Regions from separate parts of the Streptomyces sp. NPDC102441 genome, predicted to be linked through region 1. Evidence: riboswitches for the same ligand, from Rfam matches in the RefSeq annotation. Region 1 holds a riboswitch; each other region holds the start of a gene.
The links. Region 1 has a riboswitch for cobalamin ahead of metE (5-methyltetrahydropteroyltriglutamate--homocysteine S-methyltransferase). Riboswitches for the same ligand answer to the same signal wherever they lie in the genome.

Region 1 (7,647 bases):
CGTGCACCTCGTCACGCAGGGCGAGGGCCACCTGCCGCGCGGTGTCGCCGAGAGGCTGGTCGTCGCGGACGAAGGACCAGGCCAGCATGGTGACCGGCCCGGTGAGCATTCCCTTGACCGGACGGTCGGTGAGGGACTGGGCGTACGTCGTCCAGCCCACCGTCATCGGCTCGGGGCGGGAGATGTCACCGGCAAGGACCGGCGGACGGACGTAGCGGGTTCCGTAGGACTGGACCCAGCCGTGCTGGGTGGCGAGGTAGCCGGTCAGCTGCTCCGCGAAGTACTGCACCATGTCGTTGCGTTCGGCCTCACCGTGCACCAGGACGTCCAGGCCGGTCTTCTCCTGGAAGGAGATCACTTCCTGGATCTCGGCCCTGACGCGCTCCTCGTATCCGGCCGTGTCGATGCGCCCGGTCCGCAGTCCGGCGCGGGCGGCGCGCAGTTCGGTGGTCTGCGGGAAGGAGCCGATGGTGGTCGTCGGCAGCAGGGGCAGGCCGAGGCGCGCGCGCTGGGCCGGGGCCCGTTCCCCGTACGGCTGGGAGCGGTGGGCGTCGGCCTCGGTCACCGCCGTGGTCCGGGCGCGGACGGCGGGGTCCCGGGTGACGGGGGAGTGCGCGCGGGACGCCAGGTCGGCCCGGTTGACGGCGAGTTCGGCCGCGATGGCCTCGGTGCCCCGGGTGAGTCCCCTGGCCAGGGTGACGATCTCGGCGGTCTTCTGCCGGGCGAACGCCAGCCAGCGCAGGACCTGCGGCTCGATGTCCCGTTCGGCCGCCGTGTCGAGCGGGACGTGCAGCAGCGAGCAGGAGGACGCCACGTCGATCCGTCCGGCGAGCCCGAGCAGGGTGCCCAGGGTGGAGAGCGACTTCTCCATGTCGTTGATCCAGACGTTGCGCCCGTTGACGACTCCCGCGACCAGGCGCTTCCCGGGGAGTCCCCCGACGGCGGCGAGGGCTTCCAGATTCCCGGCGGCGGCCTCCGTGAAGTCCAGTGCGAGCCCGTCCACCGGTGCCTCGGCCAGGACGGGAAGAGCCTCGCCGAGCCGGCCGAAGTAGGAGGCGACGAGCAGCCTGGGCCGGTCGGTGAGTGTGCCCAGGTGCTGGTAGGCGCGCTCGGTGGCGTCGAGTTCGGCCTGGGTGCGGTCCTGGACGAGAGAGGGCTCGTCGAGCTGTACCCACTCGGCTCCCGCCGCGCGCAGGTCGGCGAGCACCTCGGCGTACACCGGCAGCAGACGGTCCAGGAGCGTGAGCGGATCGAAGTCCGCGGCCACGCCGGGGGCCGGCTTGGAGAGGAGCAGGTAGGTGACGGGACCGACCACCACAGGCCGGGCGGACATCCCGAGGGCCACGGCTTCGTTGAGCTCGGCGACCTGTTTGGCGGAGTCCGCCGCGAAGGCGGTGTCGGGGCCCAGCTCCGGGACGAGGTAGTGGTAGTTGGTGTCGAACCACTTGGTCATCTCCAGCGGTGCGACGTCCTGCGTGCCGCGTGCCATCGCGAAGTAGCCGTCGAGTGGATCGGTGGCGACTGCCTCGCGGTGGCGGGCGGGGACGGCTCCGACCATGACGGTGGTGTCCAGCACATGGTCGTAGTACGAGAAGTCCCCGGTCGGGACCTCGCCGATGCCTGCTGCGCTCAGCTGCTCCCAGTTGGCGCGGCGCAGTCCGGCGGCTGTGGCGCGGAGGGCACCGGCGGTGACACGCCCCTTCCAGTAGCCCTCGACGGCCTTCTTCAGTTCCCGGTTCTGTCCCTGCCGGGGGAAGCCGTGCACAGTGGACCGCGTTGCCGTGGTCGCGTGTTCGGTGGTCACGGAGATCTCCTTCGCGAGATGGATCCCTGAGATCCCGGAGACGGGACGAGAGCGCGAAGGGTGACGTACCGGACGGGCGCCGAGCGACGCGGGGATCCGTCAGGTATGTACGCCGACCCGCCCACGAGGTCACCGGGATGTCCGCGCGCGGTTCGTTCGCGCGCGGGCAGATGGCAGGTCTTCGGACTCGCGGGCACGCCCTCCAGGAGGACACCTAATGGCCGTCGCTTCCCAGGCCCGGTACGTCGGACCCAGTGCGTATGACGGCGGTCGTTCCCGCTCACCGCTGCGGGGCAGTCCCGGAATTCCACCGGGTTCCCTCTTGCGACGCATCCCGCATGGCGGACGGGGCGAACCAGCTGCGCCCTCCAGCCTACGGGGCCGTCCGAGGCCGCGGTGCGCCAGGTCCAGCATGCGGATGGTGGAGGCGCCGGCTCACCCAGGACCCGTGTTCCGGGCCCAGATGCGCTGAAGGGCCCGGTAGTCGATCACCGTGATGCCCTCCCGGGCCACCGCTTCCCATGCCCCCGGCGACGTCAGGAACGCGTGGTCCGTACGGCGCACCGGCCGGCCGCCGTCGACGGTCCCCGGCTCCTGGCCGCCGAGACCGGGATGGACGGCCCATTCGCTGAGTCCGGCCGGCAGATCGTGGAGCAGCCTCACATAACGGGCAGCCTTGTCCTCCGTCGCGAGGGAGAAGCTGTCCAGGAAGTCATGGTCGACGACGGGCAGCGCCCGACGCCGCATCGCCCGTAGCCCCGGCTCGAGCCATACGCGGACGGCGAGCCCGTACTCCGCGGCCAGCCCTGCGGTCAGGTCGAGGATGTCGTCGCGGCCGCCGTCGGCCAGGCAGTGGAAGTCCAGGTGGGTGGGCGTGAGCCCCGCATCGGTGACGGCCTCGATCTGCGCGCGGAACTCGGTCTCGACCTCGTCGGGCCGGGCCCTGCCGAGGACGGCGGCGCGCCCGTCAGGGGTGGGCTCGAAGAAGCCGCCCGCGGAGTCGAGCAGGGAGGGAACCCTCTCCTTGGCGGTCAGGGGACCCCAGGGCCGGTGCGGCGTCTCGCACACCATCGTGAGGTGGATCCCGAACGGGATCCACGGCCGCCGCCGGAGCATCCGCACGGCGTCCGGTGCCGCCGGACACACGGTCATGAGGCTGCACGAACTGGCGATCCCCTGCTCGATCGACTCGATCACCGCGGCGTTGATCGAGGGATCCATACCGAAGTCGTCGCAGTTGACGATCAGCAGGCGGGCATCGGGCGGAAATCCCAGGGCCCGGTTCCACCGCGCCGAGGACGTCACGGGCGGGGGTCCGACGGCTTCTCGATCCATGCCCGCAGTCTGGGCCCCGCCCTGACGATCGCGCACATGGATTTGTGCGTGCAGTAGGCGACCCGGCGTTGTCGAAGCGCGTTGTTGAAGCGCTTCGACAAACACTCGCTACCGCCAGGTCTATTGACACCCCGATGCGGTGCTGCCATCTTCGAAGCGTTTCGACGATCATGGCCTGGGGACCCGGTCCTGGCCCGAACCTGAGGACAGACCATGGTGCTCTTCGACAATCCCGTGATTCCCGGCTTCAGCCCGGATCCGAGCATCTGCCGCGTGGGCGAGGACTACTACGTGGCGACGTCCAGCTTCGAATACGTACCCGGCGTGCCGCTGTGGCACAGCCGGGACCTCGTCCACTGGCGGCTGATCGGACACGCCCTGGACCGGCCTTCGCAGCTGGAGCTGCCTGACACGGCTCCGTCCTCGTGCGGGGTGTACGCGCCCACACTGCGGTACCACGACGGCCGGTTCTGGATGATCACGACCGTGGTCGCCGGTGCCGGCAACGTCCTGGTGACCGCCGAGGATCCCGCCGGTCCGTGGTCGGACCCTGTGCCGGTCGGCGTGCCCGGCATCGACCCCGATCTGGCCTGGGACGACGAGGGCGACTGCTGGTGCGTGTTCTCCCACGGTGGGATCCGCGGGGTGCGCATCGAGCCGAAGACGGGCGAACTGCTCGGTGAGCCGGTGGAGATGTGGTCGGGCAGCGGGCTCAAGTACCCCGAGGGCCCGCACCTCTACAGGATCGGCGACTGGTGGTATCTGCTGCTGTCGGAGGGTGGGACGGAGAGCGGGCACGCGATGTCGGTGGCCAGGGCCCGCACGCTGCCGGGCCTTTTCGAACCGCACCCGGACAACCCAGTGCTGTCCCATCGCAGTACGGATCACCCGGTGCAGAACACCGGCCACGGCGACTTGGTGCAGGCGCACGACGGCAGCTGGTGGATGGTGCTGCTGGGCACCCGGCCCCGCGGGGACACTCCTGGGTTCCACGGCATGGGGCGTGAGACGTTCCTGGCACCGGTGCGATGGGAGGACGAATGGCCGCTGCCGGGGCCGCTGGGACTCCGCGCCGAGGCGCCGGGACTGACTCGGCGCCCCTGGCCCGCCGAGCCGCACCGCGACGACTTCGACTCCCTCGCACTCGCACCCTGCTGGGTGTCGCCAAGACGGCGCGATCCGGACGACGTCCGCCTCGACGAGAGGCCGGGCCACCTGGTGCTGCACGCCCGGGCGGACGGCATGGACAAGCCCGGCGGGGTGTTCGTGGGGCGGCGTCAGCGCGATCCCGACTGCGGGGCGCGGACGCGGATCGACGCCGGTGAAGGAGGCCGGGGCGGCCTCGCCGTACGGCTCGACGAGGCGCACCACTACCAGGTGGAGACCGAGGACGGCCTGGTGCGTGCGGTCGCCCGCATAGGCCCGCTGCGCCAGACCGTCGCCGAACGCGCCGGGCCCCGCGGGCCTTTGACGCTGCGGATCGACGTGACGACCACGGGGATCCTGCCGCCCACAGTCACCGTACGTCCCGAGGACCCCGGCGCCGTCGCGCGTGCCGGCCTGCGCGTCGGCGGCCCCGACACCCTCCGCCTCGGGTACGAGACCGACGACGGGGACTTCGAGGTTCTCGCCGAGCTCGACGGCCGCTACCTCACCACCGAGGTCGCCGGCGGCTTCACCGGCAGGGTCATCGGCATGTACGCGACCCAGGGCACCGCCGCCTTCGACTGGTTCGAGCTGAGGCCGGCCTGAGGGGCACCGAGGCCGGCCGCCGGCCGGGCCGACGCTGTTCAGCGAGCCACGACGGTCTCCAGCCACTGGGTGATCTCGGGCGTGACAGGGTCGGTGAGGTCCGCGAACTCCTCGTGCCTCTTGAGGAACTTCGCCACATAGGGGCAGACCGGCACGATCCGCTTGCCCGAGTCCCGTACGTGGCCGAGTGCCTCCCGCACGAGGACGGAGGCCAGCCCCCGGCCCGCGTAGGCGTCGTCGATCTCGGTGTGGAAGAAGACGCGCTGCCCGTCGCGGTCGCGGTAGGCGGTGAACCCGGCGCCCGCCCCGCCGACGAGGATCTCGTAGCGGTGCCTGGTGTCCACGTGCCGGACGACGGGGGTGTCGGCCTGGGTCATCGTGTGCTCCCTCTCTGTCGTGCCGGGTTGCCACGCGGTGCGATGGCGGCGTGGTCGACCCGGACCTCCATCATGAGCCGGAACGCCGTGCGCGGTGACCCCGGCCCTGACGCCCCCGGACCGCCGCAGGCGCCCGGCTGTCCTCGTTCGGCTCCGCCGTTCCGTCCGCCGTCCGGGTGAAGTCCGCTCCGACCGGGCCGGGTGCCGGGCAGGCATAGGGGCATCCGCGGGTCCTCGCGGCCGGAAGACCGGTGGACGCGGAAGCGGGCACCGGGGCGAAAGGGGATGTCCATGCTCGGTCCACGGGCGGCGCGGGCAGGAACCCTGGGCACCACCCGGAACGGGGCGGGCGCATGAGGACCGTGCCCGGCCCCACGGACCACGTGGTGGTGGTCGGCGCGGGCCTCGCGGGCCTCGCCGCCGCCCTCCATCTGCTCGGGTCGGGACGCAGGGTGACCGTCGTCGAGCGGGACACCGGGCCCGGAGGCCGCGCGGGACGGCTGGAACTCGGCGGATACCGGATCGACACCGGGCCGACGGTGCTGACCATGCCGCACCTGGCGGACGAGGCCTTCGCAGCCGTCGGGGACAGCCTCCACCGGCGGGTGGAGCTGATTCCGCTGCACCCCGCCTACCGGGCCCGCTTCGCGGACGGCAGCCGGCTGGACGTCCATACGGACGGCGACGCCATGGAGGCCGAGGTCCGGCGGTTCGCCGGAGCCGCCGAGGCCGCGGGGTACCGCCGTCTGAGGCACTGGCTGGAGCGGATGTACCAGGCGCAGATGCACCGCTTCATCGACACCAACTTCGACTCGCCGTTCCAGCTCCTGCACCCGGACCTCGCCCGGCTGGCGGCCCTGGGCGGCTTCGGCCGGCTCGACCCGCAGATCGCCAGGTTCCTCTCTGACCCACGGCTGCGCCGGGTCTTCTCCTTCCAGGCGCTGTACGCGGGAGTCACCCCCGCCCGTGCGCTCGCCGCCTACGCCGTCATCGCGTACATGGACACCGTCGCGGGCGTGTGGTTCCCGAAGGGCGGCATGTACGCACTGCCCCGGGCGATGGCGGACGCGGCGGCCGACGCCGGAGGAGAGTTCCGCTGGTCGGCCGAGGTGGCCGGGCTGGAGCGCGTGGCCGGGCGGGTGCGGGCCGTCCGGCTGGCTTCGGGCGAGCGGATCGCCTGCGACGCGGTCGTCCTGACACCGGATCTCCCCGTGGTCCACAGGCTCCTGGGCCGGGCGCCGCGCCGGCCCGTGCCGCTGCGGCACGCGCCGTCGGCCGTGATCCTGCACGCCGGCACCGACCGCACGTGGCCCGGACTGGCCCACCACACGCTCTCCTTCGGCGGCGCCTGGGAGCACACCTTCGACGAACTCACCCGGTCCGGGAGGGTGATGAGCGACCCGTCGCTCCTGATCACCCGTCCGACGACGCACGACCCGTCCCTGGCCCCGGAAGGCAGACACCTGCACTACGTCCTGGCTCCCTGCCCCAACACCACGACCGGCCCGTCGGCGGACACCTGGCGCTCCATGGGACCGCGCTACCGGGACGGGCTGCTGGCCGAGCTCGAGCGCCGGGGGCTCCACGGCTTCGAGGCCTCCATCGACCAGGAGCTGCTGATCACCCCTGTGGACTGGACGGCCCAGGGCCATGGGGCGGGCACCCCGTTCTCCGTGTCGCACACCTTCGCGCAGACCGGCCCCTTCCGGCCACGCAACCTCGTACGCGGCTACGACAACGTCGTCCTCGCCGGGTGCGGGACCACCCCCGGCGTGGGCGTGCCGACCGTGCTCGTCAGCGGCAAGCTCGCTGCCGCCCGCATCACCGGCCTCCGCCGCGCGAGGGGCGCGGGCCGTCGACCCCCCGTACTCGAAGGGCAGAGCCGATGAACCACCGTGAACTGGACGCCGCCGGCATCACCGGGCACGCCCTGCGTTCCGCCTACGCCGACTGCCGCCGGCTGAACGCCCGGCACGGCCGCACGTACTTCCTCGCCACCAGGCTGCTTCCGGTCGAACGCCGCTGCGCCGTGCACGCGCTGTACGGATTCGCCCGGTGGGCCGACGACATCGTGGACGACCTGGACCGCCGGCTGCCCCCGGCCGAACGGGACCGACTGCTGCGTCTGCTGGAGAACGACCTGGCCCACGGCCTGCGTAGAGGAGCGGGAGAGGAGCCCGTGGTCAGAGCCGTGGCGGACACCGCCGGCCGTTATGCCCTCGACCACGGGCTGTTCGCCGACTTCCTGGCGTCCATGCGCAGCGACCTGACGGTCACCGACTATCCGACGTACGCCGATCTGCGTGCCTACATGCATGGTTCCGCCGGAGTGATCGGCCTCCAGATGCTCCCCGTGCTCGGGACGGTCGTGCCCCGTGA
Region 2 (7,647 bases), on a different contig from region 1:
GCTCCGCGGGCTGTTTCGTGCCGGAGACAGGGGCGTCGAGGAAGACCAGCCCCAGTCCGGCGGCCCGGTGGGCCAGGTCGGTCGTGGCGTCGAGGCCGACGGTGGCGCTCTGCAGCCAGACCTGGCCCGGACGCAGGCCGGGCGTGGCGGCGGTGAGGGTTTCGGCCACGGACCGGCCGTCGTTCAGGGCGGTGAGGACGACGTCGGCTCCGCGTACGGCTTCCTCGGGCGTGTCCGTCACGGTGGCGCCGTGAGCGGCCAGCGGTTCGGCCTTGGACCGGGTGCGGTTCCAGACCCGGACGGGGAGCCGGTCCCTGAGCAGGCTGCGTGCCATCCCGGATCCCATGATCCCGGTGCCGAGGACCGCGACGGTCGGCGTGCCGGGGGCGGCGTCGGCAGGGGATGCGGTGGTCATGGGGAGGTTCCCTTCGTCGGTGCGGGCAGTCTCGAGACCGGTGGGTCTCAAGACTGCCGCAGCGCACTCTCCAGGACGGCGCGGTGCACGGCTCTGGCGAGTCGCGCTCCCCAGCGCGAACGCGGTCCGGCGAAGGGTTCGCCGGGCTGTCCACCCGGGTCGGGCGCTGCGACGCACACCGCGTCCGTCGGGGTCCCGGAGCAGTCGAGTCCGGCGTCCACGAGTGCCTGGACCTTCGCCTCGGTGGCGGTGGCCACCGCGTTGACCAGGGCGGCGTCGGAGAGCGCCACGGGGAGGGTGACGACGATGTTGACGGTCCCCGGCTGCGGCGGGCCGTCGCCGCCCTCGGCCGGGGCCGCGGCCCATCCCCGTACGCCCAGGCCGCAGGTGACGGTGGCGGTCGCACCGCCGTCGTCGGCGACGGTGTACGCGGTGACATCGGCGGCGGTCATCAGTCCGGCCCCGGGACCGTCCAGCGCCTCGGCCTCGGCGATCTCCGCGAGGTGCCGGCCGGGGTCGAGGCGGGGGTAGCCGCCGGGTACCTGGGCGTTCAGGATCCAGGCGCGGGGGCCGATCCCGCCGCCGAGCACGGCGCTGCTGCACACGCGCCAGCCGGGCCCGAGCCGCCAGACCAGGTGGTGCAGCCCGGAACCGTCCTCCTGCCGCGTCAGCAGTTCACCGCGCCGCCGGGGCGGACGGATGCCTACGGATGCGATGACGTACCCCCCGCGACAGGCCTGCCGACGGTCGGCAACGGCGCGTCGATCATACGGGCGGGCCGGGTCCGCCCGTCCGGCGCACCCGGGCAGGTGCTGCTCACTCGAATGGCGTAACGCATGCGGCGGGCCGATATCCGCGTGGAACGGGGCCACCGCCCCTCCCCGGTGCCTTGGGCCGCTCAGCGCCCAGGCCGGGAAGTTGCAGCGTCCAACCGGGTGAGGCGCGATGGAATCCGGACGCGCCTCCCCTGCTGGACCCAACCGCAGGACGCGCCCGGGCGAGGAGGAATCGGCCATGGGAGCCGCTGACGGTTTCACGGATTCCGGAGAACTCGACGGTCTGACCGTCTACGACAGCGACGGAGAGAAGGTCGGCACAGTGGGGCGGGTGTACGTCGACGACGACACCGGCAAGCCCGACTGGATCACGGTCAAGACCGGCATGTTCGGCATGAAGGAGAGCTTCGTACCGCTTGCCGGAGCCCGCCGGGTGGCCTCCGACCTGCACGTCACGCATCCGAAGGACCGCGTCAAGGACGCCCCCCGGGTGGATGCGGACGCGCACCTCTCCGTATCGGAGGAGGAAGAGCTCTACCGGCACTACGGGATGACCAAGAAGGCGACCGGCCACGCCGGAGCGGGCGGCGACGCGCGCACGACGTCCGGTACGGGAACGGGAGCCATGGGTGCCGCGGGTGCGGCCGGGGCAGCCGGTGCGGCCGGCACCGCCCGCACGACCTCCGGCGGCCAGGCCAAGGCCACCGGCACCCCCGCCGGCATGGGCACCACCGGTGCCGGCGCGGGCAGGCACCGCGACACGGAGACCTCCTCCACGTCCCGCCCGCTCGCCGGAGCCGGAGCAGAGCGGTCCGCCGCGGGCGCCGACGGCCGTGAGGAGATGGTCCGGTCCGAGGAGCAGCTCCAGGTCGGCACGGAGGAGTACGAGAGCGGAAGGGCACGCCTGCACAAGTACGTCGTGACCGAAAACGTCACGCGCACGGTGCCGGTGTCCCACGAGGAGGTGCGCGTGGTGCGCGAGCCTCTGCAGCCGGGCGAGAAGGTCACAGGCATGAAGGGCACGAACGACCTCGGCGAACAGGACGTCGAAGTCACCCTGCACGCCGAACGAGCCACCGTCCGCAAGGAGGCGATACCTGTGGAACGGGTCCGTCTCGAAACCAGCAAGGTCACCGAACAGAAGGAAGTCTCCGCCGAGCTCCGCAAGGAGAAGATCGACTACGCGGACGGCGAGGACGACAAGGGCAGCGGCAAGGACATGGGCGGCGAGTTCGGCCAGGGACGTCGTCGCTGACCCCCTCACACAGCGGCGAAAGGCCGCGCGACAGTAGCGAGGGGCGGACCCGGGCAGTTCACGGGCCCGCCCTCTCGTCGCGTTCCCACTGTCCGTGGACGGCTTCTCCCGGCAGGAACCGCACGGAAGGGCGCCCGCCGGGCCCTTCCGGCGTCACGACCGCGCGTACCCGGTAGACGTCGGCGATGAGTTCCTCGGTGATCACCTCCGAGGGCGTTCCGCCGGCGACCACCCGGCCCTCCTTCATGACCGTGACCCGGTCGCAGAACATCGCGGCCAGATTGAGGTCGTGCAGGGCGACCACCGCGGTGACGGGCAGCGCGGCGACGAGGGACAGCAGCTCCAGCTGGTGCTGGATGTCCAGGTGGTTGGTGGGTTCGTCCAACAGGAGTTCACGCGGCTGCTGGGCGAGGGCGCGGGCGATCTGCACGCGCTGGCGCTCACCGCCGGACAGGGTGTGCCAGGACTGCGCGGCGCGGTCGGCGAGCCCGGTGCGTGCCAGAGCTTCGCGTACGGCGTCCTCGTCCTCGGGGCCGGGCGCGGACCAGGGCCGCCGGTGCGGGATGCGGCCGAGGCGTACGACGTCCAGCACGCTCAGGTCGACCTGGGTCACCGCGTGCTGGTCGACGACGGCCACGCGGCGGGCCACACCTCTGCGGCCGGTCTCGGCGAACGTGCGTCCGTCGAGGGTGACCACGCCCGCGCCGGGGGTGAGGACCCCCGACATGACCCGCAGCAGCGTGGTCTTGCCGGAGCCGTTCGGACCCAGGAGCCCGACCGTGGTGCCGGGCGGCGGCGCGATGCTCACGTCGTCGAGCACGATCCTCCCGCCGGCTTCCCTGCTGACCCGGGCGGCCCGCAGGCCGTCGTCCGTGATGCCTGCCCGGGTCATGCGCCCCTCCGTGTGCGGTAGAGCACCAGGACGAAGACGGGCACCCCGATGAGGGAGGTGACGACACCGACCGGGACCTCCTGCGGGTCGAGGACGGTCCTGGCCAGGGTGTCGACCCAGACCAGGAACACCGCTCCGGCGAGGGCGGTCACCGGCAGCAGCCTCCGGTGCCCGGACCCCGTGAGCGCCCGGGCGGCGTGCGGCAGGACGAGGCCGACGAACCCGATGGCGCCCGCCGAGCTGACGAGGGCCGCAGTCAGCAGCGCGGTGGTGCAGAGCAGCACGATCCGGGTGCGGGCCACGTGCACGCCGAGGGAGGCCGCCGCGTCCTGCCCGAAGGCGAAGGCGTCGAGCGTGCGGGCATGGCCGAGGCAGACCAGCAGGGCCACGGCCAGCACGGCCGAGCACATCCACACGTCGTTCCAGCCGACCCCGCTCAGTGAGCCGAGCAGCCAGAAGAGCACGCCCCGGGTCTGCTCGGCGTCGGCGGCGGTCATCACCACGAAGGAGGTGAGCGCGGAGAAGAGCTGCATGGCCGCCACCCCGGAGAGCACCACCCGGTCGGTGGATCCGCCGAGTGTGTGGCTGAGGAGCAGGACGAGGGCGAACGAGCAGAGAGCCCCGACGAAGGCACCGCCCGAGACCGACACCGCTCCCCCGCCGACGCCGAGGACGACGACCACGACCGCCCCGGTGGAGGCCCCCGAGGAGACACCGAGGACGAACGGGTCGGCGAGCGGGTTGCGCAGCAGCGACTGCATCACGGTGCCGCACACCGCGAGTCCGGCGCCGCACACCGCGGCCAGCAGGGTGCGGGGCATGCGCAGGTTCCAGATGATGCCGTCCCGGATCGGGGTCAGCCGCCCGTCGCCGAGGCCGAGGTGCGAGGCAACCGCGGACCAGACGTCCGGGACGGAGATCCGTGCGGGGCCGATCGTGACGGCGACCGCCACGGACAGGAGCAGCAGGACGGTCCCGGCACTCCACAGGGCACCGTCGCGCAGGAGGATCCTGGCTCCGGCGGCCGACCGGATCGCCGTAGGCCGCTCCGCGCGTACGTCCGGAAGCTGGTGGGTCTTCGTCACCCCGCGAGCCCGAACGAGCGCAGCCCGGCCGCGACGCGCTCCACGCCCTCCACGGTCCGGATCGCCGGATTCATCGCCTGGCCGCTGAGCAGGACGTACCGCTTGTGCCGGACGGCGTCCATGTTCTTCGTGGCGGGGTTGGTCTCCAGGAACTCGATCTTCTTCTCCGCGCTCTCGGCCGTCTGCGACTCACGGGTGAGATCGCCGATGACCAGCACGTCGGGGTCGCGGTCGGCGACGGTCTCCCAGTTGATCTGGGGCCATTCCTCGTGGGAGTCGTCGAAGACGTTCTTCGCGCCGAGTTCCTCGGTGATGATGCCCGGGGCGCCGCAGCATCCCGCCATGTAGGGGGCCTCGGCGTTGGCGAACCAGTAGAGCAGGGTGGTGCCGGACGCGTCGATGTCCGCGGTCGCCTCGTCGACGCGGCTGCGGAGGCTCTTCACCAGCTTCTCGCCGCGCTCCGGGACTCCGAACACCTCGGCCAGGTCGCGCACTTCGCCGTAGACACGGTCCATGGTCAGTGGCTCGGAGCGGGAGCCGTCGCCGCTGCCCGTGTTGTCCTTGCCCGCGCAGTCGGCGGGTGAGAGGTAGGTGGGTACGCCCAGCTTCTCGAACTGGTCGCGGGACGCCACGCCGCCCTTACCCAGGGTGGACTCGAACGAGGCGCTGACGAAGTCGGGTTCCCCGGCGAGGACCTTCTCGGCGGAGGGCTGGTTCTCGGCGAGGCGCTCCACCGTCGCCTCGTCCTTCTCCAGGCCCTTCATCACCGGGTCCGTCCATGTCGCGGTACCCGCGATCCTGTCGGCGAGGCCCAGGGAGAGCAGGATCTCCGTCGATCCCTGGTTGAGGGAGACGGCGTGACGCGGTGCCGCGTCGACAGTCACCGTACGGCCGCAGTTCTTCAGCGTGACGGGGAAGCCGGCGACTGCGTCCCGTGCGGCACCGTCGGATGTGCTGCCGCCTCCGCCGCAGGCGGTCATGAGGACAAGTCCCGCGGTGAGCAGGGCTGTTCGGCGTACGGTGCTGGCTATGGGCGGCAAGGAGTCCTCGGCGTTCTCTGGGCTCATGCGCGGAGCCCGGTACGGAGTTCCGCTCCCGGTGCGGAAGCGGGTGCCAGCAGGTCTTCGGACTCGGGTTCGTCCGGACAGGGCGCCTTCCCGGTGCACCCGAGGGTGTCCCAGTGGCCGTGGCCCTGCCCGTCCCCCTCACCGCTGCGCGTCAGTTCCGGATTCGCACCGGATTCCCTGACTCCACGTGGAGTGTGACTGGCGTCTGCAAGCTATCACGCGGCTCACCGGCGGCCTCGGGGCCGTCGCCGGTACGGCGGGCGGGGGTCTCCCGCTCCGTACCGGCCGGCCGTCGGCCGGGTCAGCGCTTGGGGTGAACCGATTCGCCACCGTCCGTACGCGGCTTCCCGTTCCGGCGGGCGAGCACGGATGTCGTGCCCCAGTAGGCCAGCAGGACGGCGCGCAGTCCCAGGATCTCCAGGTGCTCGCCCAGGCGGCCGCACAGCGCCTGCCCGCTGCGTCCGGGACTCATCGCGCGTCCGCCGCGCCGGTGTTCCACGGGCCCCGGGGATCGTCGTACGCGTCCGCGTAGCCCGGTCCGGCGATCGGCCAGTCGGCGAGCAGTTCCTCCGGCAGGGCGAAGGAACCGGCCAGTTCCGGGGCGTGCGCGGCGACGGCCGCGACGAGCTCCTCGACGGCCTCCGGCAACGCCTCCACCTGATCGGCGCTCAGGAGACCGGCGGCCATCAGGTCGCCGCTGTTGCGGGACACCCACTCGACGGCGAACAGCCGCTCCAGCTCCCCGAGCCGGTCCCTGGCCTCTCCCTCGGGCAGCGTCGACCGGGCCTCGGCGTAGGCCTCGGCGGCCTGCCGGTAGGCGTAGGCCTCGACCCCGCGCAGAGCGGGGCCCGAGGCCGCGTTCCACCGGTCGAGGGTCCCGGCGTCGGGCGCCCGCAGCGCACGGGCCCTTGCCCGGGCGAACCAGATGTCCTGGACCGAGGCGAGGAGCCGGCCCAGGAAGTGCGGGTCGGCGAGGTCCCCGGGTCCCGGGTCGCGGTCCGGGAGGCCGTCACGGCCGGGCTCGGCGGCGAAGAGCATGTCGGCCGCCGCCTTGGCGTACAGGGCGATGTTGTCGCCCTCCGCGGTGATGGCCCCCTCCACGCCTGTGACGAGTTCGGTCATGCCGTTGTTCTCCAGCAGCGCCTGCGCGCCGCAGCGTTCACGGCTCTCGACGATGACCTCACGGGCCCGCCAGGTGATCCACGCCTTGGCGACATCGACCAGTCTCCCCGCGTCCGTCCGGCCGTCCTCGTCCGTACAGGCCTCCCACCGCCCCTGTGCCCTGCGGTACAGCAGGCTCATCGCGAAGACCGTGGCCATGGCCGAGGCGAGCGGTCCGTGGTGGGTCCGGTGGGCGTTCACCGGCACCGGTGGGGTGGACCGGGAGCCGGAGATCATCCGGTGGCCGCCGTAGCGTACGGCGACCGCCAGGGTCGCCCGGGCCGAGCCCGCCGCGCAGGCGCTCATGGAGATCCGCCCGGGGGTGACCCGGCCGATCGAGGTGAGGAACCTGCGCCGCCTGTCCCCCGGTCCGGTTCTGAACTCCCCGTGTTCTTCGCCTTCCTCACCCGTTCCCAGCAGGGCGTCCCGAGCCACGAAGAGCCGGTCGAACGAGGTCAGGCAGTGGTCCACGGGGCTGCCCATCCGGGCCGGCAGCCGGCGCACCCGGACGCCCGGCAGCGGCTGTACGTCGTCGGTGAGCGGCACCAGGAAGAGGCGTACCCCGTGGTCGGAACCGTCGGCCACCAGGCGGGCGGCGACCAGACCCGACTTCGCTCCGCCCGCCGGGCTGGTGTTGGGCATGAACTTCTGCGCGCCCGGGTTCGGGGTGTGCAGGACGAAGCCGTCCCGCTCACGGTCGTAGGTGGCGGTGGTCTCCATGGCCGTCGCGTTGTTGCCGTGCGCCACCTCCGTACAGAGGAAGGTGCCGATGCGCCGCATCGTCAGGTAGTCCGACAGATCACGTCGGCCGACGCAGTCGTGGTCGAGGAGACTGCCGAGGAAGAGGTTGTAGTGGATACCCGCCACGGTGGTCAGCGCGGGGTCCACCGGGCCGAGCCAGGCGTGCAGGGCGGCCAGCGCGCGCGGGTCGGCGGCGAGCCGCGCTCCGCTGTCGAGGGAGAGGTTGAGGATCCGCAACCGGTCGTAAGCGAGGTC
Region 3 (7,647 bases), on a different contig from region 1:
CCTGTGGACGGCCGGCGAGCTGGAACGGCGTGCCGACAGCGGTCTGAGGATCTTCGCACCCGCCTGGGAGGACGCCCGCCGGAGCGATGCCGTCGCCCGCTGGCACCAGCGCCTCGGGGCCGCTCGCGACCTCGGGGCACGCGCGAGGTGAGGGACACCATGACCACCGGCGCGAGCGAGCGCCCCGCGAATAGAATGGCCCGCGACGGTGCGGTGCGATCCGGCGCCTGACTCTCGGGACCAAGGAAGTTGGAGGCATGGTGGCGGTGGCGTCGTCCACTCCCAGCCCGGACCACATCCGGCTGCTGGTCAAGGTGGCTCGTATGTACCACGAGCGCGGCGTGAGGCAGCCGGAGATCGCGGCGCATCTCCATATGTCCCAGCCCCGCGTCTCCCGCCTCCTCAAGGAAGCGGTCGACCGGGGTGTGGTCCGTACGGTGGTGGTCTCACCCGAAGGCGTGCACGCCGAGCTGGAGGATGCGCTGGTCGAGCGCTACGGCCTGCGTGACGCGGTCGTGGTCGAGACGGAGGGATCGGGCGCCGACGTCATTCCGGCCCTCGCCGCGGCGACCGCCACCTATCTGGACGCCACGCTCAAGGGAGGCGATGTCATCGGCGTGTCCTCGTGGAGCGCCACCCTGCTGGAATCGGTCAAGGTCATGCGGGCCAAGACCTCGTCCGTTGCCCATGAGGTCGTGCAGATCCTCGGCGGATCGGGGAGCCCGGAGGTGCAGTTGCACGCCACACGGCTGACGAGCCGCCTGGCGGAACTCACCGGGGCGCGGCCGGTCTTCGCCCCTTCCGCGGCGCTGGTCGGCAGCCGCGAGCTGCGTGACCTGCTCTCGCGGGAGCCGGCCATGGCGGAGGTCATGCAGGCGTGGTCCCGCATCACGCTGGCCGTTCTGGGCATCGGCAGCCTGGACCCGTCGCCGTTGCTGCGCCGCTCGGGCAACGCCGTCACCGCCGAGGACCAGCAGCGGCTCAGAGAGCTGGGGGCGGTCGGCGACGTATGCGCCCGCTACTTCGACGCCGAGGGCGAGCCCGTGGACGCGCCCTTCAACGACCGTCTCATCGCGATCGAGCCGGACGACCTCCGAGCCGTGGAGCGCCGGATCGGTGTGGCGGGCGGCAAGGACAAGGTGGAGGCCATCCGAGGAGCGGTGCGGGGCGGGTGGGTCAACATCCTGATCACCGATGCCGACGTGGCGCGGGACGTGTTGCGCGGCTGACCGCGGTTGCTCCGGAGCCCGGGGCGAGAGCCGGGGCACGCTCCGGCGACCTCATGGGTCACAATGAGCCCACGAGGCGACGGGGATCAGGAAGCCGGTGCGAGTCCGGCGCGGTCCCGCCACTGTGACCGGGGAGCGGTCCTTCTGTATGTCACTGTCCGCAGCCGCGGATGGGAAGGCGGAGGAGAGCGACGATCCGGGAGCCAGGAGACTGACCCGTCGCCGGTCCGACAGCAGGGGCGAGGACACCCCCGGAAAGGATCGACTGTGACGATGCATGCCCGGACGGAGCCGGGGCACCGGCCACAACCCGGCAACCGCCCTGAGCCCGGCAGACGGAGCGTGCTGGCCGCCGGCGGGGCCCTGGGGCTGGCCGCGTCCGGCCTGCTCGCCGGCTGTGGTGCGGACAGGAAGGACGGGGGAGGGGGCGACCGGTTCCGCGCAGCCTTCACGGCGGGTGGCTCGCAGGAGACCCTCGACCCCCACGTCGCCCCGAACTTCGTCGACCAGGCCCGCGCCAAGGCCCTCTACGACACCCTGGCCACCTACGCGGACGACATGTCCGTCCGCGAGCGGCTCGCGGAATCCTGGGAGAGCGACACCTCCGGCACCCGGTGGCGAATACGTCTGCGCAAGGCGGAGTTCCACGACGGGAAACCGGTCACCGCGAAGGACGTCCTCCACAGCTACCGGCGCGCCGCCGACCCCGGCACCGGCTCGCCCTCGCAGGTACTGCTCTCCGCGATCGACTTCGACGCCAGCAGGGCAGACGGCGAACGGTCGGTCGTCTTCGCACTGAAGGCGCCCAACTTCGAGTTCCCCACCGTCTTCGCAGGCCCCGGCACCGAGATCATCCCCGACGGCACGAAGGACTTTCACGAGCCCGTCGGCTCCGGCCCCTTCACCTATGTGTCGTTCACGCCCGGCGGCACCGCCCGCTACCGGCGATGGGCCGACCACTGGGACGGTGCCCCGCACATAGCGGAGCTGGAGATCGTCCCCGCGAACGAGGAGTCGGCGCGGCTCAACGCGCTGCTGTCCGGGCAGGTCCACTACGCCGCCGACATGGCCGGCGCCTCCGTGGAACGGCTGAAGCGGGAAGGCTCGACGCGACTGCTGACCGCACGGCGTGCCACCGCGCAGCAGTTGCTGCTGCGCACCGGCCGCAAGCCCTTCGACGACCCGCGGCTGGTACGGGCCGTACAGCTCGGGATCGACCGGGAGGCACTGGTCCGGGTCGCGCTGGCCGGCCACGGTGAGCCGGGGAACGACCTGTTCGGGATGGGCCTGCGCGGCTATCCGGAGGGCCTGGCGCCCCGCGAACGGGACGTCGGGGAGGCGCGGAGGCTGGTCAGGGAAGCCGGTGCGGAGGGACTGCCCGTCACCGTGGAGACCAGCCCCGTCGACGCCGCGTGGGAGGCCGCAGCGAACCTGATGGGCCGACAGCTGGGCGAGGTCGGGCTGGAGGTGACCGCCAACGTCAGGGCCTCCAGTACGTACTTCAGCGAGATCAAGACGAAGGGGGTCGCCGCCTTCAACACCACCTCCACGCTGCCGGTCTCCGACTTCCTCCAGCAACGGGTCCGCGGCGGAGCGGCCCGCAACCAGACGCAGTACACCTCGGAGGAGTTCGACGCGCTGCTGGACCGCGCCCGCACCACCCGTGGGGAGCAGGACCGGCTGGCGTTGCTCGCACGGGCCCAGAAGATCGCCCGGGACGGGTCCGGGCTGCTGGTGTGGGCCTTCTCCGACGCCAACGACGCCATCGGCCCGTCGGTGAGCGGCCTGCGCGCCGCACCGCCGAACTCGCACGACTGGGCCCGGTTCGACCGGGTCCGCGTCGGCTGACGTGCGCGCCTACCTTCTTCGGCGTTCCCTGCTGGCGGTCCTCCAGTGCCTGGTGGTGCTGGTCGCCGTGTTCGCCGTCGGTTCACTGCTGCCCGGTGACACGGCGGACGTGCTCCGCGGCGAACTCGGCACGCCCGAACAGGTGGCCGCGCTCCGTACACAGCTGGGTCTGGACGAGCCTGCCTGGACCCGCTTCGGGCACTGGCTCGGCAGCCTGTCCAGCGGTCACTTCGGGAACTCCCTGACGACCGGGCTGCCGGTGGGTGACGACATCGGCAGCCGCATCGGCGTGACGCTGCTGCTGGGCCTGCCCGCGCTGGTACTGGTCACGGTGCTCGCGCCGCTGCTGGGCACGGTGTCCGGGCTGCGGGAGGGCAGCCGCGTCGACCGGACGTTGAACACGGCCGCCGTCGTGCTGCACGCGGTCCCGGAGTTCGTGCTCGGGTTGCTGCTGGTCGCCTCGGTGTCGCTGGCGGCCGGGCTGCTGCCGGCCACCGCCATCGGCATGGACACGGCCGCGCTGGTGGCGCAGCCGGCTGTCCTGGTGCTGCCGGTCACCGTACTGACGGCCAGGCACCTGTGTGATCTGGCACGGCAGATCCGCGCCGGTGTGGCGGCGGGGCGGCACGGGCCGGTCGCCGAGCACCTGCGGCTGCTCGGGATGCGGGAACGGACGGTGGTGCTGCGCCATGTGCTGCCGGGGGCCCTGGGCCCCGCCGCGCAGCAGTTCGCCCGCTGCGTGGAGGGGCTGCTGGGCGGTGCCGTGCTGGTGGAGGCGGTGTTCGGCTTCCGGGGGCTGGGGGGCGGCTTCGTCGAGTCGGTGCAGAACCGGGACCTGCCCCAGGTGCAGACGTACGCGCTGCTGTTCGCCGGAACAGCCGTCGCGGTGAACCTCGTCGGTGACCTGGTCGCCCACCGGCTGGCACCGCGCCGGGAGGTGACGGCATGACCGCGCCGGAGAAGGCCGGCTGCGCGCGTACCGGCAGGCGACGCCGTCCGTGGATCGCTCTGGTACTGCTCGGCGTGCCGGTGCTCATCGCCCTGCTGGGGCCCTGGGCGGCAAGCGCCGCGCCGTCGGCCGAGGGCGCGCTGCCGTCGCAGCCGCCCGGCGCGGGGCACCCGCTCGGTACGGACGTCCTGGGCCGCGACGTGCTGTGGCTCGTGCTGCACGGCGGCGCCTCGGTCCTGGGCAGTGCCCTGGGTGCGCTGCTGGTCGGTATGGCCGCGGGTATCCCGTTGGGGCTGCTGGCCGCAGGCCCGCGGCGTGCATTCGACGGGACGGTGATGCGCGGGCTCGACCTGTTGCTCGCCTTTCCCGGACTGCTGGTGCTGATGACACTGGCCGCGACAGGACACCGCGAGTGGTACTGGCTGGTGACGGTCGCCGGGATCCTCCAGATCCCGGCCGTGGCGCGCCTGGTACGCGGAGCCGCGCTCGCACCGGGCTCCCGGACAGTCGTCGAGGCGCTGTGGATGCAGGGGCACGGCTGGGCGTACATCCATCTCCGGCACCTGGCACGGGAGCTGGCCGCTCCCCTCGCCACCGACGCGGGCGGCCGGTTCGCCGTGGTGCTGTACCTGCTGGCGTCCGCGAACTTCCTCGGCCTGGGGCTGCCCGCCTCGTCCCCGGACTGGGCGGTACTCATCGAACGTAACAGCGACGCCCTGTTCACCCAGCCCGCCGCGGTGCTGGTGCCCGCCGGTCTGCTGACGGCGCTGTGCGTCGGCGGCAACCTGCTCGTGGACCGTGCCCTCGCACGGAGGAGGAGAGGCCGATGACCGGCTCCGCCGAGATGCCGCTGCTGGACGCCCCGGAGATCTCCGCCCATGCCGACGGTGCGGAGCGCCCGCTGCTGGACCGGGTCGCGCTGACCGTGACGGCGGGCCGCGTCACCGCCGTCGTCGGCCCGTCGGGCAGCGGCAAGACCACGCTCGGCCTGGCGGCGCTCGGCGCCTCCCGGAACGGTGTGCGGCTGGCCGGACGTGTCCTGCTGGCGGGCACGGACCTGCTGCTCCTGGAGCCCGCCCGGCGGCCGGCGGCCCGGGCCGGCCGCGCCGCGCACCTGCCCCAGCACCCCGAGACGGTGCTGGACCCGGTGCGCCGGGCCGGCGGCGCGCTGACGGAGCTGGCCGCCCTCGGGCATCCGGGGCGCGCCGTCCGACAGCAGGCCGCGCGCCGGGCCCTGGCTCTGGCCGGCCTGGAGTGGCAGGCCGTCCGCCGCCGTTTCCCGCATCAGCTCTCCGGCGGCCAGCAACAGCGCCTGGCGCTCGCGTCCGCGCTGGTGACCGGGGCGGGCATGCTGGTGCTCGACGAGCCGACGAGCGGCCTGGACCCGGCGCTCGCCCACGCTCTGGGCCGTACGGTACGGGCGCTCGCGGACGGCGGCGCGGGCGTGCTGCTGCTCAGTCACGACCTGCGGCTGGTGCGGGAGACGGCGGACCGGGTCATCGTGCTGGAGGACGGCCGTGCTGTGGACGACGGGCCGACGCCGGGCATCCTCGGCACGGGAGTCCCGGAAACCGGTGGGCCGTCCGCGACCCGCCATCGTGCCACCCGGGACCTGCTCGCGGCGGAGCACGGCACGGGCGCCGCAGGAAGAACGGGGGCACCCGGCCCGGCTCCGGGAGGCCGCGGGGTCTCAGCCAGGGGCCTCGTCGTGCGCCGCCGGTCCGGCGATCTGCTCGCCGGGCCGGTGTCCATGGAGTTCCCGTCCGGCAGCAGGACCGCGCTGCTCGGCCCCTCCGGCTCGGGCAAGACGACCTTCGCCCGGGTCCTTGCCGGGCTGACCACGCCCTCCCAGGGCGAGGTGCGGTTCGACGGCCGCCCGCTCCCGCGACGCGTCGACCGGCGCACGGCCGCACTGCGCCGCGTCGTCCAGTACGTGCACCAGAGCAGCGCCGACTCCTTCGAGGAGCACCGCCCACTCATCCGGCAACTCGCGGACACCGCACGGCTGTTGCGCGACCTGGGGGAGACGGAGGCGACGGCCGAGGCGATGGCGGCCGCCGCCGCGATGGGACTCGACGAGGCGCTCCTGCACCGGACCCCGGGCCGGCTGTCCGGCGGCCAGCTCCAGCGCTGTGCGCTGGTCCGGGCGCTGACGGCGCAGCCGGCGCTGCTGGTGTGCGACGAGGTGACGTCGGCGCTGGACACCGTCTCCCGGCAGCGGGTCCTGGACGCACTGCCCGGCCTGCTCGCCCCGGCCGGAACCGCCCTGCTGTTCGTCAGCCACGACCTGCCCGCGGTGCGGGCGCTCACCGAGGAGGCCGTGCTGTTCGACGACGGCCGTTGTGTGCGGCGCGGACCCGTCGACGAGGTGCTGCCCACCGCGTGGTCCCGGGCGCCCGGGGTGCGGGAAGTGGGGGACGGACCTCCGGAACGGTTCCCCCGATCAGGCCTTAAAAAATAGACATACCTTCGGGTAGGTATAAACTTGCCGAACCGAAGGAACTTGCGACTGGGGGGTGCGGATCCGGATGGTTCTCGCGGAGCGGGAAGAACAGTTGGCTCGGCTGCGGGAGCTGTACCGCGCAAGCCGTGAAGGGAACGGGCACACCGCGGTCGTCAGCGGCCCCGTCGCTGTGGGCAAGACCGAGTTGCTGCGCGCCTTTGCCGCCGATCCCGGCGGCGAGAGACCCTTGCACCTCCACGCGATCGCCACCCGCACCGAACGCGGCGTGCCGCTCGGCGTTGCGCGGCAGTTGCTGCCGGCCGTCGCACTCTCCGCCACGGCAGACAATCCTTACGAGGCGGCCATGGCGCTGCTTTCGGTCATCGAGCGGGCGCAGCGGCCTGTGCTGATCAGCGTCGACGACGCACACCTCGCCGATCCCACCTCGCTCCAGTGCCTGGCCTCCGTCGCCCGCCGGCTCCGTTCCGTGCGAGCCCTGGTCGTACTCACCCAGGTGCCCTCCTCGGCCTCGGACGATCCTCTGGTCGCGGTGGAACTGCCGCCCGAGCCCCTGTGCGTGCGCATCGCCCTGAACCCCCTGTCCGCCGAAGGGGTCGCGGCCCTGCTGGCCGCGGACCCGGCCGCGGTCGTGTCCGCCCCCGACATCCACGCGGCCTCCGGTGGCAGCCCGATGCTTGCCCACGCCCTGCACGAGGACCTCAAGGCGGCGGCCCACCCCGGCGAACTCGTCATCGGGGCCTCCTTCGGCCGCGCGCTGCTCGGCGCCCTGCACCGGTGCGAGGGCCCGACGCTGCGCACCGCACGGGCCCTCGCCGTCCTGGGGGCGCCCGCGCAGCCCGTCAACCTCACGACGCTGACCGAGATGGACTCCGAGTCCTGTGCCCGCGCGCTGCGCACGCTCGATGAGACCGGCCTGCTGGTGCACGGACGTTTCACGCATCCGGCCGTACCCGAACTCGTCCTGCGGGACATGCCCGTGCGCGAGCGCAGCGAACTGCACAGCCTGGCCGCCCCGATGCTGTACGCCGACGGGGCGCCGCCCCGGGTCGTGGCGCGCTGCCTGCTCGCCGCGAAGGTGCCGGACGCGTCCTGGGTGGTTCCTCTGCTGCACGAGGCCGCCGAGCAGGCCATGGTGGTCAACGAGCCCGGCGAGGCGG
Region 4 (7,647 bases), on a different contig from region 1:
GCAGGGCGTCCTCGCCTCGGGCGACGGCCAGCAGCTCGGCCACGGCACTGCCCACGGGCCGTGCGGCGAGCCAGGCCCGGTATTCGGCGCGGGCCGGGCCCGGAGTGAGCCGGGCGCAGCCGAGCAGCATGTCGGCCGCGGGCTGTTCGATGTTGCCTGCCGGGCTCTGGGCGGCGACGCAGATCTGCTCCAGCTTGACCCAGACCGCCCAGTTGCCCAGCGGGGTGAGGGTGGCGTGGCCGGCGCCGAGCGTGAGGGCGCCGACGGAGGCGAGGCCCTCGAGGGCCCAGTCGAGCAGCAGCGCGTTCAGTTCGGCGGACCGCCCGCCCACGGACACGGGCTGCTCCTGCGGTCCGTACGGCACCTCGCACCGCTCCTCGTGGAGTTCCGCGACGCGCTGTCCCAGCAGGTCGAGGAGCGCGGGCACGGTGACGGCGCCCGCCGAGAGCTGGAGGAGGGAGAGCACCTGGGGCACCGCCTCGACGGCTTCCGCCACCGCGGTGGCCTCGATGCCGTCGGGCGAGGCGTGGACCAGCGACCAGGCGTCGAAGAGCGCCACCCAGCCGCGGAGCACGGCGGAGTCGTCGCGGTCCCAGGCGCGCAGCCGCCAGCCGGGGCGTGCGGTGTCGCCGTGCAGCTCGATGAGCCCGGCCAGCCTGGCCCGGTCCCAGCCGACCCGCACCTGGGCCGGGGACAGCTCCAGCGCGGCGCAGGCTCGCTCCAGGGCCTGGGCGGCGAGCGGGGCGGTGGCGCCCTTGCCGGTGCCGTCGGCGGCCCAGTGGGCGATCCGTACGGCGTCGGCCAGTACGGCCCTGGCCTGGCGTGCCAGTTCCGCCGGGGGCGGTGTGCCTTCGGGTGGACGGGGGGCCGGCCTGGTGCGCCGGGTCGTCACGGCCTTGCGGGCGGTCGCCTGGGGTCGCGGGCGGACAAGTCGCAGCCTGGAGTCGCGCGGGGTACGGGACGTCACGAGAGCAGTCTTGCCTCTGACGGGCCGAAAGCCCAAACGGAAGCCGTGTCACCGGGGTTCGGAGGGCTTACGCGCGGGGGCGCCAACCGGGCGGTTCCGGCCCATCAGCTCACATCAGGGGCGTGAGGAAGCGCCTGAGCGTCTCTTCGTAACCGGCAGGGTCGGCATTCCACATCGCCGCATGCGGAGCCTGCGCCACGGAGTGCAGGGTGACCAGATCGGGGCGGCGTGCGGCGAGTTCCCGGGACGGCTGCCAGGGAGCCAGGGTGTCGTCGGGGCCGTGGACGACGAGCGTGGGGGCGTGCAGGGCCGTCGGCACCGAGGTGTCCATGAGCGGGGCACCGTGCAGCCCGGTCTGGCCCTGGGCGGCCCGGACGGCGAGAGGCAGCAGCGCGGAGGGGACACCCCGGGCCGAGGCGAGGGCGCGCAGGGTGGTCCTCCAGTCCAGGACCGGGGAGTCGAGGACGAGGCCGCTGATCCGGTCGTGGAGGGCGGAGTTGACGGCCGCGTGCAGGGCCATCGAGGCGCCGGACGACCAGCCGTACAGGATGACCTTCTCGGCCCCGTAGCGCACGGCGTACCGGATGGCCGCGTCGAGGTCGCGCCATTCGGACTCGCCGAGGTGGGCGAGTCCGTCCGGGGAGCGCGGGGCGCCCGCGTCGCCGCGGTAGGCCAGGTCGAGCACCGGGAACTGCTGGGCGTTGAGGAACCCCATCACGTTCATGGGGTGGTCCCTCGTGGTGCCGAGGCCGTGCACCGCGATCACCCAGGTGTCGCGTGCGGCGGGTACGAACCAGGCGGGCAGGGCGCCGAGTTCGCCGGGGACCTCGACCTCCTTGTACGCGACGCCGAGGGCGGCCAGCGGGTCGCCCCGGTGGATCTCCGGGGTGAGGCGGACCCGGGCGCCCGGCTTGAGGCTGCCGAGGGTCACGCGCTCCAGCCGCCGGACGACGGTGTCGGGAGAGATCACGGAATGGCCGCCCGGCACCTGTTCGGTCACGGGGCCGACCACCGCGTGGACGCCTCGGCCGGCCAGTCCGTACGTACCGGGGCGCAGCGCGGGAAAGGAGCGGGTCAGAGTGATCTGCCCGGCCGCGGTGGCGTGCACGGTAAGACGGCGGTCGGCCGGGAAGGGCCGTGGCGAGGACGCCCCCAGGGCGGCGTCGCTGGCGTAGCGGCCGGCGGCGACCGCTGCCGCGCCGACGCCGAGGATCGAGGTTGCGGCCACTGCCGCCGCTGTTGCCGGGCGCACGGCTCCAGTGTCCTGGGCGCGGGCGCCATTTGCCAGTGGGCAGGGGCCGTACGGTGCGGCTCCGGGCTCAGCCGGGCTGGCCGTACCCCTTCAGGGCGTCCTGAACGTCGCGTAGCTGGGCCGGGGTGAGAAGGCTCGGCCGGTGGCCGGGTACGGAGCTCGCGGTGAGCCAGAGCCTGCACATCCATTCGAGCTGGGCGGTGCGGTCGTAGGCCTCGTCGAGGGTGTCCCCGTAGGTGACGGTGCCGTGGTTACGGAGCAGGCAGCCGGTGCGGTCGCGCAGGGCGTCCAGCATGGCGTCGGCGAGCTCCTGGGTCCCGTAGCGCGCGTAGGCGGCGGTGCGGACGGGGCCGCCGAGCAGGGCGGCGGCGTAGTGGATGAGCGGCACTTCGGGGACGAGGGTGGAGACGGCCGTCGCGTGCACGGCGTGGGTGTGGACGACGGCGGCCGCGTCGCCGGCACGGTAGACGGCCAGATGGAGCGGGAGTTCGCTGGTCGGGGCCAGTTCGCCCAGGACCTGGCGCCCTTCGAGGTCGACTCCGACAGCGTCCCCGGGGCCGAGCCGGTCGTACGGCACCCCGCTGGGGGTGACCAGGACGACTCCGCCGATCCGGGCCGACACATTGCCCGAGGTGCCGACGACCAGGCCTTCCGCGGCCGTCCTGCGGGCCGTCTCGACGACACCGTTCCACGCCTGCTCGATCGCGTTCCTGTCCACGTCACTCATGCGGGGATCCTAGAGTCACGTGACCGATGTCTCCCCAACGGGGCAAATCGGTCGCCGCCGGATGCCCCGGCCGCGACCGGCGCCGTGCCCCGCACCGGCGGCGACGGTCCGGCCCACCCCTCGCGCACACAAGCGGAATCGGTGCACGCGGTTGGGGTCACCGTGCCGCCCTGCCGAGTTCATCTTCCGTTCACCCTGGTTGCTTACGTTCCACGTGCCAATGACGTCGAACGATTGCCTGGGTAAATGGAACACATCACGCTGCTGCTCGCGATCGTGATCGTGACAGCTCTCGTGTTCGATTTCACGAACGGTTTCCACGACACCGCCAACGCGATGGCCACCACCATCTCCACCGGCGCACTCAAGCCCAAGACAGCGGTGGCGATGTCCGCCGTTCTCAACCTCGTCGGCGCGTTCCTGTCGGTGGAGGTCGCCAAGACGATCTCCGGCGGGATCATCAACGAGAACGGCCTCAGAACCGAGGTCATCTTCGCGGCGCTCGTCGGCGCGATCCTGTGGAATCTGCTGACCTGGCTGGTCGGCCTGCCCTCCAGTTCCTCCCACGCACTCTTCGGCGGCCTCATCGGTGCCGCGGTCATGTCCGCCGGCTGGTCCTCGATCAACGGCGGAACCGTCGTCACGAAGGTCCTGCTGCCCGCGATCGCCGCGCCCGTCGTGGCCGGTCTCGCCGCGCTGCTGGCCACGAAGCTGACGTACCGCCTCAACCGGAAGATCACCGACGAGGCCCAGCTGAAGTCGACCGCGAAGGGGTACCGCGCCGGCCAGATCGCCTCGGCCGGTCTCGTCTCGCTCGCCCACGGCACCAACGACGCACAGAAGACCATGGGCATCATCACCCTGGCCCTGGTCACCGGGGGCGTCCTCTCCCCCGGCTCCAACCCGCCGGTCTGGGTCATCGCCTCAGCCGGTATCGCCATCGCGATGGGCACCTACCTCGGCGGCTGGCGCATCATCCGCACGATGGGCAGCGGCCTCACCGACCTGCGCCCGCAGCAGGGCTTCGCGGCCCAGACGAGCGCGGCCACGGTCATCCTGGCCTCCTCGCACCTCGGCTTCTCCCTCTCCACCACGCAGTCCTGCTCGGGCGCCGTCATGGGCGCGGGTCTCGGACGCAAGGGAGGCACGGTCCGCTGGTCCACCGCCACCCGGATGTTCGTGGCCTGGGGCCTGACCCTGCCCGCCGCCGGTCTGATGGGCGCGGGCGCCGAGTTCCTGACCAAGCAGGGCCCCTGGGGCGTCACGGCCGTCGCCGTCCTGCTCATCGCGGGCTCCAGCGCCATCTGGCTGCTGTCGCGCCGCAAGCCGGTCGACCACAACGACGTGGCCCCGGGCGCCGAGGCCGCGGGCGTCGTCACCACCGCAGTCGCGGCGGTCAGCCCGCCGCCCGCCGGTACCGTCGCACCGGAGTTCAAGACCACCATCCCGGCCCCGGCTCCGACGGCCGGAACCCCGGCCGACCCGGCCACGGTGTAAGGACAGATCCGCATGAACATCGACTGGGCAGCTCTCGCCTCCGTCTTCGGCGTCAGCCTCGTGGTCACCGTCGCACTGGTCGGCCTCTTCACCCTCGGCGTCACGGGTCTCGCCAGGCAGACGTCGACGGCGCAGAGCGGCGGTGGCGGCGGCGCCCTGGCGCGCACCGGCGCGTACGCCTGCTTCGCACTGTGCCTGGCGGCCGTCGCGTACGGGATCTATCTGATCGTCGCCTGAGAGGCCGTCAGGCAGCACACCGGGCCGGACACACGTGGTGTGTCCGGCCCGGTGTGCGTATCGGCACAGCCTCGCAGGTCAACGGCAGGTTGACGGGCGTTCGCGGGGCATGGTGGACTGCCGGAGCCATTCAGGCCGACCGGTGCCGGTCGGCCTGACGGCGACAGGAGAGGAAGCCGGTGCGAATCCGGCGCGGTCCCGCCACTGTCACCGGGGAGCAGCCTCCATACGGAAGTCACGGTCCGCCACCGCGGACTGGAAGGCCGGAGGAACTGCGGATCCGGAAGCCAGGAGACTCTCGTCGCCGGTCACGTCGAACCAGGGCGCGGACCCTGAGTGAGGACACACGCCATGCCCGGCTGCCCTGCGTCGCCCGCCGCACCACCTGCCACCGAGGTCCTTCGAGGCGCGACGGCCGGCTGAGCGGTGCGAGCCGACCGCATCTTCGCGTACGGCGCCGCCGCAGGGCTGATCGGCGACCTGCTGCTCGGTGATCCCCGGCGGGGCCACCCCGTCGCCGCCTTCGGGCGTGGTGCGGCGGGCGCCGAGAGCCGGCTGTGGCGCGACCACCGCGGCTGGGGCGCCCTGCACACGCTCGTCTGCGCCGGTGGTGCCACGGGCGCCGCCGCGCTGGCCGCCCGTGCCGTACGGAACCGTCCCGCCGCAGCCGTGGCGCTGACCGCCGCCGCCACCTGGTCCGTCGTCGGGGGCACCTCGCTGGGCCGCGAGGCCCGGGCCATCGGCGGGGCGCTGGCCGCCGGGGACATCGAGCTCGCCCGGGAGCGGCTGCCGCATCTGTGCGGCCGCGATCCGCAGGCGCTGGACGGGCAGCAGATCGCCCGCGCGGTGGTGGAGTCCGTCGCCGAGAACACCTCCGACGCCGTCGTGGGAGCCCTCGTGTGGGGCGCGCTGGGCGGGGTGCCGGGACTGGTCGCCTTCCGGGCGGTCAACACGCTCGACGCCATGGTCGGGCACAAGTCGCCCCGCTACCGGCGCTACGGCTGGGCGTCGGCCCGGCTCGACGACGTCGCCGGCTGGCCCGGGGCCCGGCTCACCGCCCTGCTCGCCGTGGCCGCCGGGGGGCGCCCGCGCGAGGCGGCCCGGGCCTGGCGGGCCGACGCGGGGAGGCATCCCAGTCCCAACGCGGGCCCGGTGGAGGCCTCGTTCGCGGGTGCGCTCGGCGTACGGCTGGGCGGGACCCTCGCGTACGGCGGGCGGGTCGAGCACCGGCCGGTGCTCAACGGCGAGGCCGGCCGGGACGTGCGGGTCACGGACATCGAACGCGCGGTGCGGCTGTCGCGCCGGGTGAGTGTGCTGGCCCTCGCCGTGTGTGCGGCGGGGCGGTCGGCCATGGGACGGAGAGTCGGATGAGCGGCGGGCTGCTGGTCGCGGGAACCACTTCGGACGCGGGCAAGAGCGTCGTCACGGCCGGGATCTGCCGGTGGCTCGTGCGCCGGGGTGTGAAGGTCGCGCCGTTCAAGGCGCAGAACATGTCGCTGAACTCGTTCGTCACCCGCGAGGGTGCGGAGATCGGCCGCGCCCAGGCGATGCAGGCGCAGGCGGCCCGGGTGGAGCCCTCGGCGCTGATGAACCCGGTGCTGCTCAAACCGGGCGGCGACCGGTCGAGCCAGGTCGTCCTGATGGGGAAGCCGGTCGGCGAGATGAGTGCGCGCGGCTACCACGGCGGGCGCCAGGAGGCGCTGCTGGGGACGGTCGTGGACTGTCTGGAGCAGCTGCGGAGCACGTACGACGCCGTGATCTGCGAGGGGGCGGGCAGCCCGGCCGAGATCAACCTACGGCGCACGGACATCGTGAACATGGGGATCGCGCGGGCCGCGCGCTTTCCCGTGCTGGTGGTCGGCGACATCGACCGGGGCGGCGTGTTCGCCTCGTTCTTCGGCACGACGGCGCTGCTGAGCCCGGAGGACCAGTCGCTGGTCGCCGGGTACCTCGTCAACAAGTTCCGCGGTGACGTGTCGCTGCTGGAGCCGGGGCTCGACATGCTGCTCGGGCTCACGGGGAGGCGGACGTACGGGGTGCTGCCCTACGCCCACGGTCTGGGCATCGACGAGGAGGACGGGCTGCGCGTGTCGATGCGCGGCACCGTACGGGAGTCGGCCGTGGCGCCGCCGCACGGCGAGGACGTGCTGCGGGTCGCGGTGTGCGCCGTACCCCTGATGTCGAACTTCACCGATGTGGACGCGCTGGCGGCCGAGCCGGGTGTGGTGGTGCGGTTCGTGGACCGGGCGGAGGAGCTCGCCGACGCGGACCTCGTGATCGTGCCCGGTACGCGGGGCACCGTGAAGGCCCTGGCGTGGCTGCGCGAGCGGGGACTCGCCGACGCGCTGCGGCGGCGGGCAGCCGAGGGGCGCCCGGTGCTGGGGATCTGCGGCGGGTTCCAGGTCCTCGGCGAGCGCGTCGAGGACGACGTGGAGTCGCGGGCCGGGGTGGTCGAGGGGCTCGGACTGCTGCCGGTGCGGGTCCGCTTCGGCCGGGAGAAGGTCCTGGGGCGTCCCGTCGGGTCGGCGCTCGGGGAGCCGGTGGAGGGGTACGAGATCCATCACGGCGTCGCCGAGGTGAACGGCGGCGAGCCCTTCCTGGACGGGTGCCGGGTGGGCTCGGTCTGGGGGACGCACTGGCACGGGTCGCTGGAGAGCGACGCGTTCCGGCGGGCGTTCCTGGGCGAGGTCGCGCGGGCCGCCGGACGGCGGTTCACCGCGGCGCCGGACACGAGCTTCGGCGCGTTGCGGGAGGAGCAGCTGGACCGGCTGGGGGACCTGATCGAGGAACACGCCGACACGGACGCCCTGTGGCGGCTGATCGAGACCGGCGCGCCGGAGGGCCTGCCGTTCATCCCGCCGGGTGCGCCGTCCGCGCCCGGTCATGCAGTTGTGGTTGCGACAGAGGAGGCCCTGTGAGTACGCCCTATCCCTTCACCGCCATCGTCGGGCAGGACGACCTGCGGCT

Region 2: it holds a riboswitch for cobalamin, as region 1 does, so the genes downstream of both, ACIREO_RS12615 (ABC transporter substrate-binding protein) here and metE (5-methyltetrahydropteroyltriglutamate--homocysteine S-methyltransferase) in region 1, are expected to answer to the same signal.
Region 3: it holds a riboswitch for cobalamin, as region 1 does, so the genes downstream of both, ACIREO_RS22025 (ABC transporter substrate-binding protein) here and metE (5-methyltetrahydropteroyltriglutamate--homocysteine S-methyltransferase) in region 1, are expected to answer to the same signal.
Region 4: it holds a riboswitch for cobalamin, as region 1 does, so the genes downstream of both, ACIREO_RS35985 (cobalamin biosynthesis protein) here and metE (5-methyltetrahydropteroyltriglutamate--homocysteine S-methyltransferase) in region 1, are expected to answer to the same signal.

Annotation. Positions count from the first base shown of each region.
Region 1 is NZ_JBIWKH010000003.1:29,494-37,140, reverse strand. It holds gene metE (5-methyltetrahydropteroyltriglutamate--homocysteine S-methyltransferase) at 1-1,804, opposite strand, end outside; cobalamin riboswitch at 1,959-2,179, opposite strand; gene ACIREO_RS06410 (polysaccharide deacetylase family protein) at 2,240-3,139, opposite strand; gene ACIREO_RS06405 (glycoside hydrolase family 43 protein) at 3,353-4,891, shown strand; gene ACIREO_RS06400 (GNAT family N-acetyltransferase) at 4,930-5,268, opposite strand; gene crtI (phytoene desaturase family protein) at 5,622-7,157, shown strand; gene ACIREO_RS06390 (phytoene/squalene synthase family protein) at 7,154-7,647, shown strand, end outside.
Region 2 is NZ_JBIWKH010000005.1:246,057-253,703, forward strand. It holds gene ACIREO_RS12590 (NAD(P)-dependent oxidoreductase) at 1-415, opposite strand, end outside; gene ACIREO_RS12595 (adenosylcobinamide amidohydrolase) at 463-1,116, opposite strand; gene ACIREO_RS12600 (PRC and DUF2382 domain-containing protein) at 1,430-2,446, shown strand; gene ACIREO_RS12605 (ABC transporter ATP-binding protein) at 2,505-3,338, opposite strand; gene ACIREO_RS12610 (FecCD family ABC transporter permease) at 3,335-4,372, opposite strand; gene ACIREO_RS12615 (ABC transporter substrate-binding protein) at 4,420-5,490, opposite strand; cobalamin riboswitch at 5,521-5,708, opposite strand; gene ACIREO_RS12620 (hypothetical protein) at 5,792-5,962, opposite strand; gene ACIREO_RS12625 (acyl-CoA dehydrogenase) at 5,959-7,647, opposite strand, start outside.
Region 3 is NZ_JBIWKH010000009.1:333,927-341,573, forward strand. It holds gene ACIREO_RS22015 (FGGY family carbohydrate kinase) at 1-151, shown strand, start outside; gene ACIREO_RS22020 (sugar-binding transcriptional regulator) at 258-1,229, shown strand; cobalamin riboswitch at 1,315-1,443, shown strand; gene ACIREO_RS22025 (ABC transporter substrate-binding protein) at 1,503-3,077, shown strand; gene ACIREO_RS22030 (ABC transporter permease) at 3,079-4,026, shown strand; gene ACIREO_RS22035 (ABC transporter permease) at 4,023-4,856, shown strand; gene ACIREO_RS22040 (ABC transporter ATP-binding protein) at 4,853-6,487, shown strand; gene ACIREO_RS22045 (LuxR C-terminal-related transcriptional regulator) at 6,555-7,647, shown strand, end outside.
Region 4 is NZ_JBIWKH010000022.1:49,263-56,909, forward strand. It holds gene ACIREO_RS35960 (hypothetical protein) at 1-892, opposite strand, end outside; gene ACIREO_RS35965 (alpha/beta hydrolase) at 1,077-2,219, opposite strand; gene ACIREO_RS35970 (class II aldolase/adducin family protein) at 2,287-2,946, opposite strand; gene ACIREO_RS35975 (anion permease) at 3,193-4,443, shown strand; gene ACIREO_RS35980 (hypothetical protein) at 4,456-4,680, shown strand; cobalamin riboswitch at 4,849-4,978, shown strand; gene ACIREO_RS35985 (cobalamin biosynthesis protein) at 5,107-6,051, shown strand; gene ACIREO_RS35990 (cobyric acid synthase) at 6,048-7,598, shown strand; gene ACIREO_RS35995 (putative cobaltochelatase) at 7,595-7,647, shown strand, end outside.